4 regions of the Streptomyces sp. NPDC052079 genome follow, and region 4 is predicted to be linked to each of the others. Evidence: riboswitches for the same ligand, from Rfam matches in the RefSeq annotation. Region 4 holds a riboswitch; each other region holds the start of a gene.

Region 1 (4,193 bases), on a different contig from region 4:
ACGCAGGCCGAAGTGCGCGGCGACGGGCCGGTCAGCGGCGTACAGAACCGACAGCGTGCCGGTGCACTCCGGGGCCCGGGTCTCGGCGAGCCGGCCCACGAGCCGGGCGATCCACTCCTGCGCGAACCGGTCGCGGCGGCCCGTCCTGCGGTACTGCGCCGACTTCCACGCGACGAGCGCCCGCAGCGCGGCCGGGTCGCGTTCGTCGAAGACGAACCGCACGGGTCCGGCCTGGCGGCCCAGCCTGCGCTCCTTGGCCAGCGTGGTCTTCAGGAACTTCGGCGACTGGGTGCGCAGCACCGACTCATAGGTCTCGTAGCCCTTCTCCACGTCGATGACGAAGCTGGCATGCTCCTCGGCCGCGTGCGGCGCGAACAGTTCCTGTCCGGCCTCCAGGTTGTCGAAGGCGAAGCTCGACAACGAGCAGGCCCGCAGCAGTTCACCGGTCTCCAGGACGGCACCGGGAGCCAGCACCGCGCCCTGGCAGTCCGACACCCCGAGCCCGATCGCCCGGCCCTGTCCCGCCACGCCCCGCTCGTAGGGCAGGAAGCCCGCAGGTTCCGCCCCTTCGTACAGCACGGCCACCCGGGCCCCGGGCCGCACCCGGCCCACGGCGGTGGCGAACTCCGGTTCCATGAAAGGGCTGCGTGGTGCGTCCATCGCGGCACGTAATGCGCGCCAGCGCTCCCGTTCCCCCTCGCCCAGCTCCTCCGGCCTCAGCACGCGCATGCGTCCACTGCTCACCTGACCCCCCGATCAAGTCCCCCCTGGACTCTTGGAAGGTACCGCCCGAGCCCACCGGGGCGGTAGATAGCGGACGATGTTCTTGCCAAACGGTGAAAGAGTCCTCAACCGGTCCTTACCCGGTGATGACGGAAGGAGAACCGCGCCGAAAGCGAGCGGATACGGGCATGGTGAATCGGACGGTCGCGTTGTCCGTATTCTCTGATCATGGCCGCACCCACCGCTTTCTCACTCATCGCCACCGACCTGGACGGGACGCTGCTGCGCGGCGACGACACCCTGTCCGACCGGTCCCTCGCCGCGCTCGCGCGGGCGGAGCGGGCCGGTGCCCGGCACCTCGTCGTGACGGGGCGTCCCGCCCCCAGGGTGCGGCCGCTTCTGGACGACCTCGGTTGCACGGGGCTCGCGGTGTGCGGACAGGGCGCGCAGGTGTACGACGCCGGCGCGCACCGGCTGCTGTGGTCCGTCAGGCTGGACCGGGAACTGGCGGAGACCGCCCTCGGCAAGATCGAGGCCGAGGTGGGGGAGGTGTACGCCGCGGTCGACCAGGACGGGGTCGACGGGCTGACGCTGATCGAGCCGGGGTATCTGATGCCGCATCCGACGCTGCCCGCGGTGCGGATCGAGCGGCGGCGTGATCTGTGGGAGCGGCCGATCAGCAAGGTGCTGCTGCGCCACCCGCATCTGTCCGACGACGCGTTGGCGGCGGCGGCGCGTGCGGTGGTCGGTTCGCTGGCGACGGTCACCATGTCGGGACCCGGAACCGTGGAGCTCCAGCCGTGCGGGGTGACCAAGGCGACCGGCCTGGCGCTGGCCGCCGAGCACCTGGGGCTGAGCCCGGAGCGGACGGTCGCCTTCGGCGACATGCCCAACGACATCCCCATGTTCGACTGGGCGGCGCACGGGGTCGCCATGGCCAACGCGCATCCCGAGCTGAAGGCGGTGGCCGACGAGGTCACCACGTCGAACGAGGACGACGGCGTGGCCGTCGTCCTCGAGCGACTGTTCGGTGGGCCGGCCGTGGTCGGCCGTCAGCGCCCGGCTCAGTACGCGCCGAAGACGTTGTCGATCGAGCCGTAGCGGTCGGCGGCGTAGTTGCAGGCCGCCGTGATGTTCGCGACCGGGTCGTACGGGTCGAAGGCGGTGCCGGGCACGTGGTACGCCTGGAAGGTCGGGTCGATGACCTGCAGCAGGCCCTTCGACGGGGTGCCCTTGGCGGCGTTGGAGTCCCACAGGTTGATGGCGGTCGGGTTGCCGGAGGACTCGCGCATGATGTTGCGGTGGATGCCCTCGTAGGAGCCCGGGATGCCGTGCTGCGCCATGACGTCCAGCGACTCGCGGATCCAGCCGTCGAGGTTGTTCGGGTAAGCCGTCGTGGAAGCGGCGGTCGGGGTGGCCGTCTGGGTGGCCGCGGAGGCGGTGGTGGCGCCGAACAGCGGGAGGGCGACCACGGCGACGCCGGTACCGGCGACGGCGAGGGTGCGGGCGATGCGGCGGTTGCCGAAGCGACGCAGCTGACCGGAAACGGACATGTCTGGGTTCCTCTCCTACGCCTGCGAGGTGAGCTGTCGGGTTCGGGCGGGAGAGTGCCCGGCCGTGCCCCTGGAGGCATGGCTTCACCCCAAGGCCCTGTCGTCCCGCTCCCGCCCGCCCGTTCGGGCGGAGGACGGGAATGGGAGGACAGGACCCCGCCGTTCCGGCGCGTGGCCGGGCCGGCGGCTTACCTGGGTCCCCCGCTCCTGCCGTGTGTGAGTTGGTCGGTGGGTGTCATGCGGGCGGTGGCAGGATTCGGCGTCCGCCCGGCAGGCCCGGAACGTATGCGAGAGCACATGGAGGGAACAAGTGCGGGTGTCACGCAATCAGCCCTTTGATCTTGGATCGGGTGATTTGGGGTGCTTGATCCTTTGCGGGTGCCAACGGTCAACTCGGTTTCGTGGGAGGGAAAAACGCCGATCGGGCCAGGTGGTGGACGCGGCGGGCGGCACGTGACCGACTTCACTCACCGCGAGCCCAGGGACCATTTACCGCCAAGAGGAATTCGCTTGCTAATTCCGGCAAATCGGACGGACGTCCGGGCAGGATGGTTGACAGGGCGTTACGTCCGGGAAGGTGGCACATTGTCCGTTGTTATCAACCGGTCAAAAGCACTCCGCTCCCGATCCGGTGCCGCCCTGCCGGTAACCCCGGGTGCTGGCGGTGATCGAAACGTGACCGGATACGCTGACTTGAGTGATGGCAGCGACGTATCGACATTCCGCGTAACCGCCAGTGGACACCAGCAGACAGGAGACCCCTCGTGACCGTCGTCGGGCCGTTCGGGCTGAGCGTGCGGGACCAGGCTCTGGAAGCCGATGTCCAGGCCGGAATGACGGCTGTCGAGGAAGGGCTGATCGAGGCCACCAAGAGTGAGGTCCCCTTCATCACCGGTGCCGCCCAGCATCTGGTGCGGGCCGGCGGCAAGCGCTTCCGTCCGCTGCTGGTGATGCTCGCCGCCCAGTTCGGCGACCCCTACGCGCCCGGCATCGTGCCGTCCGCCGTGGTGGTGGAGCTCACCCACCTGGCCACGCTCTACCACGACGACGTGATGGACGAGGCCGAGGTCCGGCGCGGTGTCGACAGTGCGAACGCCCGCTGGGGCAACTCCGTCGCGGTCCTCACCGGCGACTTCCTCTTCGCCCGGGCCTCGCACATCCTGGCCGACCTCGGACCGGAGGCGGTCCGGGTGCAGGCCGAGGCGTTCGAACGGCTGGTCACCGGGCAGATCCTGGAGACCGCGGGACCGCAGGACGGCCGCGACCCCGTCGACCACTACCTGGACGTGCTCGGCGGCAAGACCGGATCGCTGGTCGCCGTCTCCTGCCGCTTCGGCGCGATGATGTCCGGCGCCGACGAGACGGTCGTGGACGTGCTCACCCAGTACGGCGAGCGGCTCGGCGTCGCCTTCCAGCTCGCCGACGACGTCCTGGACATCGCCTCCGACTCCAGCGAGTCCGGCAAGACCCCCGGCACCGACCTGCGCGAGGGCATCGCCACGCTGCCCGTGCTGCGGCTGCGCGAGCGGGCGGCCCGGCTGGGACTGGCCGAGGACATCGCCCTGTGCGAGCTGCTGGACTCCGACCTCACCGACGACGCCCGGCACGCCGAGGCGCTGCGGCTGCTGCGCGGGCACCCCGCGCTGGAGCAGGCCCGCCGGGACACCGTGCGGTACGCCGAGGAGGCGCGCGCCGCGCTGGCCCCGCTGCGAGAGTGCGAGGCCAAGGCGGCACTCGTGCAGCTGTGCGACGCGGTGGTGCACCGCGCCGGCTGAGCCCGGCCGGGCCCGAACTGCCCCGCGCCCCCTACTGGTCGGGGGAGAAAACCACCTCGCGTGTCATACCGGAGCAGTACACGGAGTTGCGTCCGGGGTCTGACGCTTCCGCATGCCGTATTTGGTCAGATGGACCAGACGG
Region 2 (4,193 bases), on a different contig from region 4:
GGCGGCGGTCTGCTCGCCGATCAGCCGGATCCTGGTCGCGGTGGAGAAACGGTCCCGGCCGGTCACGGAGTCGCGCTCCCGCACAGCACCGCCATGATCCCGCCTCTCGTCTCGCCGTCATACGCGTCTCGTTCACCGTCATACGCGCGTACGTCCCCGCACACGGTACGGGACCGAGTACGGGGACGTACGTACGACGCTGCCTGCGAACCGGCGCTCAGTCCTCGGAGCGGAACCGCGGGAACGCGCTGCGGCCGGCGTACACCGCGGCGTCGTCGAGGATCTCCTCGATGCGCAGCAGCTGGTTGTACTTGGCGACGCGCTCGGAGCGGGCCGGGGCCCCGGTCTTGATCTGGCCGCAGTTGGTGGCGACCGCGAGGTCGGCGATGGTGACGTCCTCGGTCTCGCCGGAGCGGTGGGACATCATGCACTTGAAGCCGTTGCGCTGGGCCAGCTCGACGGCGTCCAGGGTCTCGGTCAGCGAGCCGATCTGGTTGACCTTGACCAGCAGGGCGTTGGCGGCGCCCTCGTCGATGCCGCGCGCGAGACGCTCGGGGTTGGTGACGAACAGGTCGTCGCCGACGAGCTGGACCTTGTCACCGAGCTTGGCGGTGATGGTCTTCCAGCCCTCCCAGTCGTCCTCGAACAGCGGGTCCTCGATGGAGACGAGCGGGTACGCCTCGACGAGCTCGGCGTAGTACTCGGTCATCTCGGCGGCCGAGCGCGTCTTGCCCTCGAAGGTGTAGGAGCCGTCCTTGTAGAACTCGGAGGCGGCGACGTCGAGCGCGAGGGCGATCTGCTCGCCGGGGGTGTAGCCGGCTTCCCTGATGGCCTCGAGGATGAGGTCGAGGGCCTCACGGTTGGAGCCGAGGTTGGGGGCGAAGCCGCCCTCGTCGCCGAGGCCGGTGGCCAGGCCCTTGCTCTTCAGGACCTTCTTCAGCGTGTGGTAGACCTCGGCGCCCCAGCGCAGGGCCTCGGAGAAGGACTCCGCGCCGATCGGGGCGATCATGAACTCCTGGATGTCCACGTTGGAGTCGGCGTGCGAGCCGCCGTTCAGGATGTTCATCATCGGCACCGGCAGCAGATGCGCGTTCGGACCGCCCAGGTAGCGGAACAGCGGAAGGTCGGAGGCCTCGGAGGCGGCGTGGGCGACGGCGAGCGAGACGCCGAGGATGGCGTTGGCGCCCAGGGAGCCCTTGTTGTCGGTGGCGTCCAGGTCGAACATCGCCTGGTCGATCAGGCGCTGCTCCGTGGCGTCGTAGCCGACGAGCTCCGGGCCGATCTGCTCGATGACGGCCAGTACGGCCTTCTCGACGCCCTTGCCCAGGTAACGGTTGGCATCGCCGTCACGGAGTTCGATGGCCTCGAAGGCGCCGGTGGAGGCGCCGGACGGGACGGCGGCACGACCCGTGCTGCCGTCGTCGAGGCCGACCTCGACCTCGACCGTGGGGTTGCCTCGGGAGTCCAGGATTTCCCGGGCTACGACGACGTCGATGGACGGCACGAGCATCTCCTTCTTGGATGTGACGCGGGTGAGCAAGGCCACGGAGGTCTTGCGAGACCGAGCCTAACCGGCTCCGGGCGATCGGCCATCCGGCCGCTCACCCCATGGACAGAACCGAGCGTAGATTGTTTTTGATCGGAACAAAGGCGGTTCCGGAAACCCCGACCGGAAAGTCTTCCCCCGCGCATGACCCCGCCCCGGTGCGTACGGGGGATGACGCACCGGGGCGGGGAGCCCGTGGGGACGGGGAGGGACCTGCGGCGTTGCCCTACTTCAGGTGCAGCTGCTGGCCCGGGTAGATGAGGTCGGCGTCCTGGACGATGTCGTCGTTCAGCTTGAACAGCTCAGCCCAGCCGCCCTTGACGTCGTGCTCCTCGGCGATGGAGCTGAGGGTGTCGCCCTTGACGACCTTGTACTCGCCGTCGCCCTTCTCGACCTTCTTGCCGGTGGGGGTGGTGACGGTCTTCTTCTCGGCCTTCGGCTCGGCCTGCTTCTCGGCGGCCGGGCGCTCGGTGGAGCGCGAGGCCTTCTGCTCGGTCTCGCGGGGCTGGGTGTTCTGCGCGGAGCCGGCCGAGTCGCCGGTGTAGGCGGCGTTGGAGAGGCCCTTGCCGCAGACCGGCCAGGCGCCCTTGCCCTGGCCCGCCAGGACCTTCTCGGCGATCTCGATCTGCTGGGCCTTGGTGGCATGGTCAGCGCTGGGGGCGTACTTCGTGCCGCCGTAGCCGGCCCAGGTGGAGGCGGAGAACTGCAGACCGCCGTAGTAACCGTTGCCGGTGTTGATGGACCAGTTGCCGCCGGACTCGCACTGGGCGACGGCGTCCCACTCGGACGCGGTGGCGGCGGAGGCGCTGCCGGCCGCCATCAGCGGGGCGGCGACGGCGGCGGAGGCGACACCGGCGATGGTCATCGCGCGGGTGCCCTTGGACGGACGACGGTGCTTGCCCTTGCCGGAAAACAGCATGGTGGATCCCCTCACCGACGCCTGCGAGGTGAGCTGTCGGGTTCGGGCCGGTTGAGTTGCCCGGCCGCGTCCCTCCCGGGAGGCGGCTTCACCCCAAGCCCGAACCGGTGTCAATCACCGGAAAGGGCACTTACCTTGGGTCCCCCGCTCCTGCCTACGGCGCATGACGCGACGACTGTTCCCGTGCTGCCGCTGGCAGGATTCGGCGTGGCGGCAGCCGGGGCCCGCGATGGCGAGCGGTCACGACCGTAGACACGCGATTCACGGAATATCAAAGAGGATCAGCGCTTCTGAGACCTATCTCTCACGGCCTTTACACCGGACATTCGGCGCGAATCATGCCGTCAACCGGCCCCGCGTCCGGGCGATTTCGGATGTCACTTTTCGCCCGCTTCGGTCCCGACCTCGAGCTCCTGACCCGGCAGGATGTAGTCCGGGTCGGCGCCGATGAGCTGGGCGTTGACGGCGTACAGCGCACGCCATCCGCCGTCGACCGCAAGGGAGTCGGCGATGGACGAGAGGTTGTCCCCGGAGTCCACGGTGTAGGAGCCGCCGGTGCTGCCCCAGGCGTCGAGACCGCGCGCGTGCCGGCCGGACGACTCGGACGCACGCTCCTCGTCCTCACCCTCCTCGGCGCCGGCGCCGCGGTGGCGACCGGTTCCCTCGTCACCACTGTCCGCTGAAGAACCGCCGCTCTGCACCGTCTTGTCCGGCTTGTCACCGTCGGGGGTGGCAGAGGGGGAGGCACTGACGTCCGCACTCTTGTCGCCACCGTCGCTGCCCGAAGGGGCGTCCGATTCAGTCGACCTGCCGGATTCATACGATGCGCCGCCGGCGCCCTCCGGCGTCTTGTCCTTTCCGTCCGCACCGGACGACGGGTCGGCCGTGGCCGACGGAGAGGCGGAAGCGGATGCGTCGCCGGAGTCCGGCGAGGCGGACGTACCCGTGTCGACGTCGGCCGCGGGAGCGTTCTGCTCCAGGCCCGCGAGCAGGCCGCAGGTGCGCCATGCTCCGACACCCTGGTCGGCGAGGATCGCCTCGGCGACGGCTATCTGCTGATTGCGGCTGGCCTGGTCGGCGCTCGGCGCATAGTCCAGGCCGCCGTACTTCTCCCAGTCGTCCTGGGTCAACTGCAGGCCGCCGTAGTACCCGTTGCCGCTGTTCTCGCTCCAGGAACCACCGCTCTCGCACTCGGCGACCCGGTCCCAGGTGGAGCCGTCGGCCGCGCTGGCGCTGCCGGCCGCGAGGAGCGGGATCGCGATGGCGGAGCCGGTCACTCCGGCCGCGACGAGGAGAGCCGGAGCCTGGCGGGGGCGGCGGTGCCGACCGTTCCCGGAGAGCATGCGAAGACCTTTCACACGACAGCGATGAACCGGCGCGGCGAAGGAGCCCGAGACGGAGCGCCGCACTTGAAGGGTGAAGGTATCGGCAGTCGATCACTTGTCACAAGTTAATGCCGCGCAGATCACGTGAAGATCACAGAGTTGAGCGCGTGTCACGTTTGCGCTGGCCCGAGCGGGGGCAAAGACCGGAGCCCGGTCCGTCACTTTTGCGGTGGGGTGAATTCCACCGGAAGTGTGCGCAGTCCGCGCATAATGAGCCCGCCGCGCCACCGGAGTTCGTCCGGTTCGACCGCCAGCCTCAGGTCCGGAAGCCTGGTCAGCAGCGTGGCGAGCGCGGTCTGGCCCTCCAGGCGGGCCAGCGGGGCACCCAGGCAGTAGTGGATGC
Region 3 (4,193 bases), on a different contig from region 4:
CACCGGCTCGCCCCGGGCGACAGCGCGCACTTCGACTCGCTGACCCCGCACCGTATTGCCGCAGCCGACCCCGACGGGGTCGAACTGCTGTTCGTCCACACCCTGCTGCAGAGTCCCACGGCCGCGCTGTGCCTGGGCCCGATCCACGGAGAAGCGACATGACTGGTAAGGACATGGAGGAGAAGTTCCCACGGGCCCTGTGGGTGCGGCTGTTCATCTACGTGGTGGTGGGGCACCTCTTCGCGGCCTTCATCTACTTCCTGTTCGAGATAGCCCCCAAGAAGTAGACGCCGGGGCGGGTGCCCGCCTCAGTCGAGCATGCGCTCGCGCAGCCGCTCCCGGGCCCCGGGGGTGAGGCCGAGCCCCTGCTCCAGATAGGCGTCGACCCCGCCCCAGGTCTCCTCCACCGTCTCGAAGGCGGCCGACAGGTACTCCGCCCGGGCGTCGAACAGCGGGCTGAGCAGCTCCATGACCTCGGAGGAGTAGGCCGAGGCGGAGCTGCCGCTGCGGTGCACCTTGTAACGGCGGTGCTTGGCGTTGGACTTGAGGTAGTCGTCGACGATCGCGTCCCGCTCGACGCCCAGCGCGAGCAGCGTCACCGCCACGGACAGTCCCGCACGGTCCTTGCCCGCCGCGCAGTGCATCAGCACGGGGACGCTGTCCTCGGCGAGCGAGCGCAGCACCTGGGCGTGCTCGGCGGTGCGCTCCGTGATGATCATCCGGTAGGAGGTGATCATCCGGTCCGCGCCCTTGCCGTCCGCGAGGACCGAGCGCAGCTGGTCCAGGTCGCCGTCGCGGACCATCTTCCAGAACTCGGCGCCGTCGGCCGGGTCGCTGAGCGGCAGGTTCAGATTGCGCACGCCCGGCAGTTCGACGTCCGGCCCCTCCAGCTTCTGGTCCGCCGCGTTGCGGAAGTCGAAGATCGTGTGCAGCCCGAGCGAGGACAGGAAGACGGCGTCCTCGGCGGTCGCATGGGCCAGGTGACCGCTGCGGAACAGCACCCCGTGCCGCACCCGCCGACCGTCCACGGTCGGCAGTCCGCCCACGTCGCGGAAGTTGCGTACTCCGGCCAGCTCGGGTTCGGTCGACGGGATCTGCTGCGTCACGGGGACTCCTCCCACTCGGCGCCGCCGCCGCTGCTCGTCGGCGGGCATCACCTGACGATACGACATGCCTGCCTGGGGCAATGAGTTCTCCACAGGCGTGGCCCGGCCGCCCAGGCGCCCAGGATGCGCATGCCTGTGATCGCATGATTGAGGCGTTGTGTCCGATTAGGTCGCTTCGCTATAACATGCCACCAAAGCAGGAGAAATGGGAGTGGGGTGCGTGAGCAGCGTCATATCCGTGACGATGTGTTATCGCCATGCTCACGTAATCAAGCGCAATAACAAGGGAATTCGTGGGCCCTCTGCATCACGATTGACGCTCGGTGACGTCAATTCCTCCTGTGGATCACGGAAAAAGCACCTTCGCGGCGAACTGCCGCTTGTCCCGTCGCATCCGGGTCGCTTACGTTCACGACCGATCCGGACGGACGCCTAATCCTGCCGCCGCCCGGAGCCCGCACACACTGACCCGTGTACGGCAGGAGCGGGGGACCCACAGGTAAGACTGCCTGTTCCGGTCTCCGGAACGGCTTGGGGTTAAGTCGCGTGATATCGCGGCCGGACATCTCCAGTCCGAACCCGACAGCTCACCTCGCAGGCGCCGGAGAGGAATTCGTCATGCCCGCGAAGGGTAAGCACCGCCGTCCCAAGGCTCAGCGTTTCACCCGCTCCATCGCCGTCGCCGGAACCGGTGGCGCCGCACTCGCCCTGCCGCTTCTCGGCGCCACCGGCGCGAACGCCGCCACGCCGCAGGCGGCCCCCGAAAAGGCCGTCCAGTCCCTTTCCGCCGGCGGCCACGAGGCCACCGCCGAAAAGAGCGACCAGGTCCGCACGTACACCGTGAAGGCCGGCGACTACCTGGCGAAGATCGCGGAGACGGAGAACGTCGACGGCGGCTGGAAGCAGCTCTACGCGGACAACCGCGAGGCCGTCGGCGACGACCCGGCACTCATCCACCCCGGTCTGAAGCTCACCATCGACGGTGAGGCCGCCAAGGCCACGCCGAAGAAGTCCACTGCGCCGGCGTCTCCGAAGCCTGCCGCGGCGAAGGCCGAGAAGCCCGCCGAGCAGCCGGCGCAGCAGCCGGCCGAGCAGCCGCAGCCGTCCTCCCCGGCCGCCTCCGGTTACAGCTCCCCGGTGCCCGGCGGCGGCATCGGCACCGCCTACAAGGTGGCCGGCGGCATGTGGTCCAGCGGCTACCACACCGGTGTCGACTTCAGCGTCCCGACCGGCACCTCCCTGAAGGCCGTCGGCTCCGGCACGGTCGTCTCCGCGGGCTGGGCCGGCGCGTACGGCAACCAGGTCGTCATCCAGCTCAGCGACGGCCACTACGCCCAGTACGCCCACCTGTCCTCGCTGTCGGTCTCGGCCGGCCAGACCGTGAGCGCCGGCCAGCAGGTCGGTCTCTCCGGCTCCACCGGCAACTCGACCGGCCCGCACCTGCACTTCGAGATCCGCACCACCCCGAACTACGGCTCGGACGTGGACCCGCTCTCCTACCTCCGCTCCAAGGGCGTCTCCATCTGACCCCCTGCGGCAACCTTCCTGACACGCGCACCGAAGGCCGGACCCCATCCACGGGTCCGGCCTCCGGTGTATTCCGGACCGGGCGACATTCTGAGAGTGGCTTATCTCACCGCACGTCAACGCTCGCCTACGGTCGCGTAGGTCACATTCCACGGTGAATCATGATCTGCCGTGGCAGACGATTCGAAGAATGACAGCAGAAGAGTGATCGGGTCGTACGTGGCGGTGGGGGACAGCTTCACCGAGGGCGTGGGTGACCCCGGCCCCGACGGGGCGTTCGTCGGCTGGGCCGACCGGTTCGCCGTGCTTCTCGCCGACCGCCGGCCCGAGGGGGACTTCGAGTACACCAATCTCGCGGTGCGCGGAAAGCTGCTGGACCAGATCATGGCGGACCAGCTCCCGGTGGCGGTCGAACTCGCCCCCGACCTGGTCTCGTTCTGCGCGGGCGGCAACGACATCCTCCGTCCGGGCACCGACCCGGACGAGGTCGCCGAGCGCTTCGAGCAGGCGATCGCCGCCCTCACCGCCGTGTGCGGCACGGTCCTGGTGACGACCGGGTTCGACACCCGCGGCGTCCCCGTGCTCAGGCATCTGCGCGGCAAGATCGCCACGTACAACGGGCACGTACGGGCCATCGCCGACCGCTACGGCTGCACGGTGCTGGACCTGTGGTCCCTCAAGAGCGTCCAGGACCGCAGGGCCTGGGACGCCGACCGGCTGCACCTCTCGCCCGAGGGCCACACCCGCGTCGCGCTGCGCGCGGGCCTCGCCCTCGGCCTGAAGGTGCCCGCGGACCCGGAGCAGCCGTGGCCGCCGCTGCCGCCTCGCGGCACGTTGGAGATCCGGCGGGACGACGTCCACTGGGCGCGGGAGTATCTGGTCCCGTGGATCGGCCGCCGCCTGCGGGGGGAGTCGTCGGGCGACCACGTCACGGCGAAGGGGACGCTGTCCCCGGAGGACATCCGGTCGCGGATCGCGAAGGTGGCGTGAGGCGCGGTTCGCGGGGTGCTGGGCGCGCGGGGCGTGTGTGGGTGGTGCGTGGCTGGTCGCGCAGTTCCCCGCGCCCCTTTTGGGGTGCTGCGCTCGCGGCGTCTTGAGGTCCGCGTGGGGCTTGGCGCGCGGGGGCGTGTACGGGTGGCTGGTCGCGCAGTTGCCCGCGCCCCTTTGGGGGCGCGGGGGCTGTTTCCACAACTGCCCCCGTCCGCGGAGCCACCGCACATAATGGACACTCCGATCGACTTCATCTGGAGGTACCGTGGCCGCTTCTTCCGCCCCCCGGGCGAGGCTGACCGCCCTGCGGCTGCCGGCCTTCGGCGCGGAGCCGGCCGGTGAGCGCCTGGCGCGGATCCGCAGGTCCCCGCACTTCGCGAACGGCGTGTTCCAGAACCCGGGCGGGCAGGCCCGTACGCGTCCCTCCGGGTCGGGATGGGACATGGCCAAGCAGTTCCTGGACAAGGACTCCCGCTCCCTCCGCGCCCCGCAGGGCACGATCCCGGTCCATCCCACCACCCTCGCCGACCTGAACCGCCCGCCGGCGACCGGGCTGCGCCTGACGTGGAT
Region 4 (4,193 bases):
CCGTCTCCCTCGACGGCTACCTGGACGACACCTCTCCCGAGCGGCTGCTGCTCTCCGGCCCGAACGACTTCGACCGGGTCGACGAGGTGCGGGCATCCGTGGACGCCATCCTGGTCGGCGCCGGTACGATCCGCGCCGACAATCCCCGGCTGCTGGTCAACTCGCCCGAGCGCCGCGCCGCCCGTCTCGCCGGGGGCCAGCCCGAGTATCCGCTCAAGGTCACCGTCAGCGGCTCCGGCGAGCTGGACCCGGCGGCGTTGTTCTGGCACACCGGCGGCGAGAAGGTCCTCTACACCACCGACAAGGGCGCCGAGCGCGCCCACGCCCTGGGCCTCGCCGCCGATGTCGTCCCGCTCGGCCCGGAGCTCGACTGGCGGCGCCTGCTGGAGCATCTGGGCACCGTGCGCGGGGTGCGGCGGCTGATGGTGGAGGGCGGCGGCCGCGTCCACACCCAGCTGCTCACCGAGGGCCTCGCGGACGAGCTCCAATTGGTGCTCGCCCCGCTGTTCGTCGGCGACGCGGACGCACCCCGGCTGTTCGGGCCCGGCTCCTACCAGGGCGGCCGGCTGCGGCTGGTGGAGACCCGCCCGATCGGCGATGTGGTCCTGATGCGCTACGAGCCCACGGCGCCCGGCACCGGCGCGCTGCCCGTCGCCGCCGACCACCGCTGGCTGGCCCTCGCCTGCGAGCTGGCCGCGCAGTGTCCGCCCTCGAAGACGGCGTTCAGTGTGGGTGCGGTGGTGGTGGCCGCGGACGGCACGGAGCTGGCGCGGGGCCACTCCCGGGAGGGCGGTGACCCGGTGGTGCACGCGGAGGAGGCCGCGCTCGCCAAGACCGATCCGGCCGATCCCCGGCTAGCGGGTGCCACCGTGTACTCCAGCCTGGAGCCGTGCGCCCGGCGCGCGTCGCGGCCGGCGCCCTGTGCGCGGCTGATCCTGGACGCGGGGATACGGCGGGTGGTCACGGCCTGGCGGGAGCCGGACACCTTTGTGGCCGGTGCCGACGGCAGCGCGGTCCTGGCGGCCGGGGGCGCCACCGTCGTCGTCCTGCCGGAGTACGAGGACCGCGCCAAGGCGCCGAACGTCCACTTGACCGGCCGCTGAGACGAACCGCACACGTAAATGGGTGTGCGGCATGTCCCGCGGATGGCATACACTGGTCTCAACGACGCGGGGTGGAGCAGCTCGGTAGCTCGCTGGGCTCATAACCCAGAGGTCGCAGGTTCAAATCCTGTCCCCGCTACTGAAGGCCGAGGGCCGGAATCCGAAAGGGTTCCGGCCCTCGGTGTTTTCGCATCGCCCCTCCCCTCATCACTTACTGTGAGCCAGCCGTCCCGCAGCGCATAACAGGTGACACACCGTCAGCAGTCGGCCCGCAGTCGAGCCGAGGTCAACTCGCCCGTTTTTGGGCGCTCCTGGCAGGTAAGTCCCCGCGAAAATCGTTAACGATCAAGAGGAACGGCTTGGAATCCGGCCCTCGCGTCTATTAACGTTCGATAACGCAGCGCGGTCGTCCCAGCCGTCACAGAAGTCGGCTCCGTGCGCACGCGCCGAATCCCGTAAGGGAACCGGGGAACCACCACCGTGGGGTGAGTCGTGTGGGTGCAGCCGTGGCAACACGGTTTGTATACGCGCGTAGGAGACCTTCCTGCTCCGAACCCGTCAGCTAACCCGGTAGGCGAAAGGAAGGAAAGGAGCGCGCCCACGTGGCGTCCAACCCGCCTGCCCCCGAGGCCCCGTTCAAGCCGAGCGACACCTTCGCCTACGGCGGTGTCCGCACCGACGAGGGCCCCTTCGAGGAGTGGAACCCCACCGCGGAGTCCATTCGCCCGGTACGTGGCCGGCACCGCGTCTCCAAGCAGCGCGGGGGAGGGCTCGCCCGCAGCTCCACCGTTCTCGGCGTCGGCGTCATAGCGGCGGTCGGCGCCGGCGGCATGGCCAGCGCCCAGCCCGGCAAGCCGCCGGTCTCCATCTCCGTGCCCGACCTCCCCAACGTGGGTTCCCTCATCTCCGACGAGGAAACGCCCGAGGGTTCGACCACCCCCCTCAGCAGCCTGGGCATGGCCACCGCCGAAGCCGAGCAGGGCACCGAGGGCGCCGGCGAGGCGCTGCGCACCCGGATCATGGCCCAGGTCGAGCAGCAGCAGAACCAGGCCGAGACCAAGGCCGCCGCCGAGGCCGCCGCCGCGGCCGAGAAGCAGGCTGCCGAGGCCGCCGCCAAGGCGGAGAAGGAGGCCAAGGCCAAGGCCGAGGCCGCCAAGAAGAAGGCGGAGGAGGAGGCCGCGAAGAAGGCCGAGGCCGAGCGCCTCGCCCAGCTGGCCAAGCAGTACACGCTGCCGACCTCCTCGTACACCATCTCCTCCACCTTCGGCCAGGCCGGCGCCTACTGGTCCTCCGGTCAGCACACCGGCCTCGACTTCGCCGCCCCCACCGGCACGCTGATCAAGGCCGTCCACACCGGCACGATCACCTCCGCCGGCTGGGACGGCTCCTACGGCTACAAGACCGTGCTGACCCTCGACGACGGCACCGAGATCTGGTACGCCCACCAGTCCTCCATCAGCGTCAGCGTCGGCCAGAAGGTCAACACCGGCGATGTGATCGGCCGCGTCGGCTCCACCGGCAACTCCACCGGTGCCCACCTCCACCTCGAGGTCCACTCCGGCGGCTCCTCCTCGGGCATCGACCCGATGGCGTGGCTGCAGAGCAAGGGCCTCACCCCCTGATCACCGCCGCCCCGATTCCTGCCGCTCCTGAACGCCGGCAGTCCCGACGACGACCCCCCGACGTCAGGGCTGCCGGTCAGGTGTTTCCGGGGACCTTCGCACGTCAGAAGCGGTGGGCGTCGGAGCCGTAGGCGGGGTAGGGATGCCCGTAGGGCGGGCTCCCGTGGGCGGGATGGCCGTACGGCGGATGCCCGTACGCCCCGTGCACCGGCCACGGCGTGGGAGCGACCGGAACCGGCGGTGCGGTGAGACGGGCCGCGTGGTCCAGGGCCGGACGCGCCGCACCCCGCCGGTGCCACAGCTCCAGCAGCAGCTCCCGTTCCCGGGGGACGAAGTCCGTCCCGGCCCGCCCCAGCCGGCCGCGGTGCCGCAGGAACGCCAGCGAGGTGGCGTACGCCTCGTACTGCGCGACCGCGCGCGCCGCCGGCTTTCCGCCGTACCGGCGCGCGTACCGCCGGGCGAGGCGCCGCGCCCGCATCGAGCCCAGGGCGAACGGCTCCGCCGGGGTGAGCCAGCCGGCCACCGCGTACGCGGGCAGCTCCGTCCGGACGGTCCGCAGCTCGCGCTGCCGCGTCCACACCACCAGCCAGGTCAGCAGCCCGAACGCCGGCACCATGAACGCCGCGTACACCGCGATGAAGCCGTACTGGCCGAGCGTGGTGGAGCCGTTCCACAGGGCGTGCATGCCCATCGCGAGGAGCAGACCGCACAGCGGAAGCAGCACGCGCCGGACCCGCTGCCGGTCCGTGGACAGCGCGGCGATGCCGAAGCCGATCCCGGTGAGCACGGTGAACAAGGGGTGCGCGAACGGCGACATGACGATCCGCACGAAGAAGGTCGCCGCGGTGACCGAGGCCACGCCGCTGTCGCCCGTGAGCTGGTCGGTGCCGTAGGCGGTGCCGAGGTAGAGGATGTTCTCCGTGAAGGCGAAGCCGGTGGCGGTGACCCCGGCTATCACCACACCGTCGAGGATCCCGGTGAAGTCCCGTCTGCGGAACAGGAAGACCAGGAGGACGGCCGCGGCCTTCGCTGACTCCTCCACGACCGGGGCTATGACGGTCGCCCCCAGCGTGTTGGCGCCGGTCGGGTCGGCGGTCGCCGTCGCTATCCACTGCGTGGCGAAACTGTTCGCCACGATCGCTATCAGCGCCGCTGCACACGCACCCCAGGCGAACGAGAACAGCAGGTTCCGCCAGGGGCCCGGCTCCACCCGGTCCAGCCAGCGGAAGGCCGCCATGAGCAGCGGCACGGGAAGGACGGCGAGACCCACTCCCACCAGGAATCCCTGGGTTCCCGTCTGCTCGCGGACCAGGGCGAGGATCACCAGACCGGACAGCGTGAGCAGGGTGATCAGCGTGCCGTAACGCACCCAGGGCCGCTGCCACCAGTGTGCGTGCCCCAGCGTTCCGCCGGGGGCCTCGCCGGGGCGCGTCGGGTACGGAGGGCTGGTGGCCACGGGATCGACCCT

What was found. A riboswitch is a leader RNA that binds a small molecule or an ion and turns the genes downstream of it on or off. The one in region 4 is predicted to bind cyclic di-AMP.
Region 1: it holds a riboswitch for cyclic di-AMP, as region 4 does, so the genes downstream of both, AB0L56_RS00415 (transglycosylase SLT domain-containing protein) here and AB0L56_RS07275 (M23 family metallopeptidase) in region 4, are expected to answer to the same signal.
Region 2: it holds a riboswitch for cyclic di-AMP, as region 4 does, so the genes downstream of both, AB0L56_RS22835 (transglycosylase family protein) here and AB0L56_RS07275 (M23 family metallopeptidase) in region 4, are expected to answer to the same signal.
Region 3: it holds a riboswitch for cyclic di-AMP, as region 4 does, so the genes downstream of both, AB0L56_RS25440 (peptidoglycan DD-metalloendopeptidase family protein) here and AB0L56_RS07275 (M23 family metallopeptidase) in region 4, are expected to answer to the same signal.

The regions. Positions count from the first base shown of each region.
Region 1 covers NZ_JBFAWL010000001.1:83,010-87,202, forward strand. The annotation lists gene AB0L56_RS00405 (GNAT family N-acetyltransferase) at 1-729, opposite strand, end outside; gene AB0L56_RS00410 (HAD family hydrolase) at 952-1,824, shown strand; gene AB0L56_RS00415 (transglycosylase SLT domain-containing protein) at 1,788-2,276, opposite strand; cyclic di-AMP (ydaO/yuaA leader) riboswitch at 2,280-2,416, opposite strand; gene AB0L56_RS00420 (polyprenyl synthetase family protein) at 3,041-4,051, shown strand.
Region 2 covers NZ_JBFAWL010000017.1:15,230-19,422, forward strand. The annotation lists gene AB0L56_RS22825 (septum formation initiator family protein) at 1-66, opposite strand, end outside; gene eno (phosphopyruvate hydratase) at 218-1,504, opposite strand; gene AB0L56_RS22835 (transglycosylase family protein) at 1,773-2,465, opposite strand; cyclic di-AMP (ydaO/yuaA leader) riboswitch at 2,469-2,637, opposite strand; gene AB0L56_RS22840 (transglycosylase family protein) at 2,843-3,808, opposite strand; gene AB0L56_RS22845 (cytochrome P450) at 4,009-4,193, opposite strand, start outside.
Region 3 covers NZ_JBFAWL010000021.1:50,658-54,850, reverse strand. The annotation lists gene AB0L56_RS25455 (XRE family transcriptional regulator) at 1-162, shown strand, start outside; gene AB0L56_RS25450 (DUF6126 family protein) at 159-287, shown strand; gene AB0L56_RS25445 (tyrosine-protein phosphatase) at 309-1,106, opposite strand; cyclic di-AMP (ydaO/yuaA leader) riboswitch at 1,559-1,720, shown strand; gene AB0L56_RS25440 (peptidoglycan DD-metalloendopeptidase family protein) at 1,725-2,633, shown strand; gene AB0L56_RS25435 (SGNH/GDSL hydrolase family protein) at 2,838-3,623, shown strand; partial or broken gene AB0L56_RS25430 (MBL fold metallo-hydrolase) at 3,889-4,193, shown strand, end outside.
Region 4 covers NZ_JBFAWL010000002.1:586,238-590,430, forward strand. The annotation lists gene AB0L56_RS07265 (dihydrofolate reductase family protein) at 1-1,103, shown strand, start outside; tRNA gene AB0L56_RS07270 (tRNA-Met) at 1,169-1,242, shown strand; cyclic di-AMP (ydaO/yuaA leader) riboswitch at 1,538-1,694, shown strand; gene AB0L56_RS07275 (M23 family metallopeptidase) at 1,706-2,725, shown strand; gene AB0L56_RS07280 (PrsW family intramembrane metalloprotease) at 2,829-4,181, opposite strand.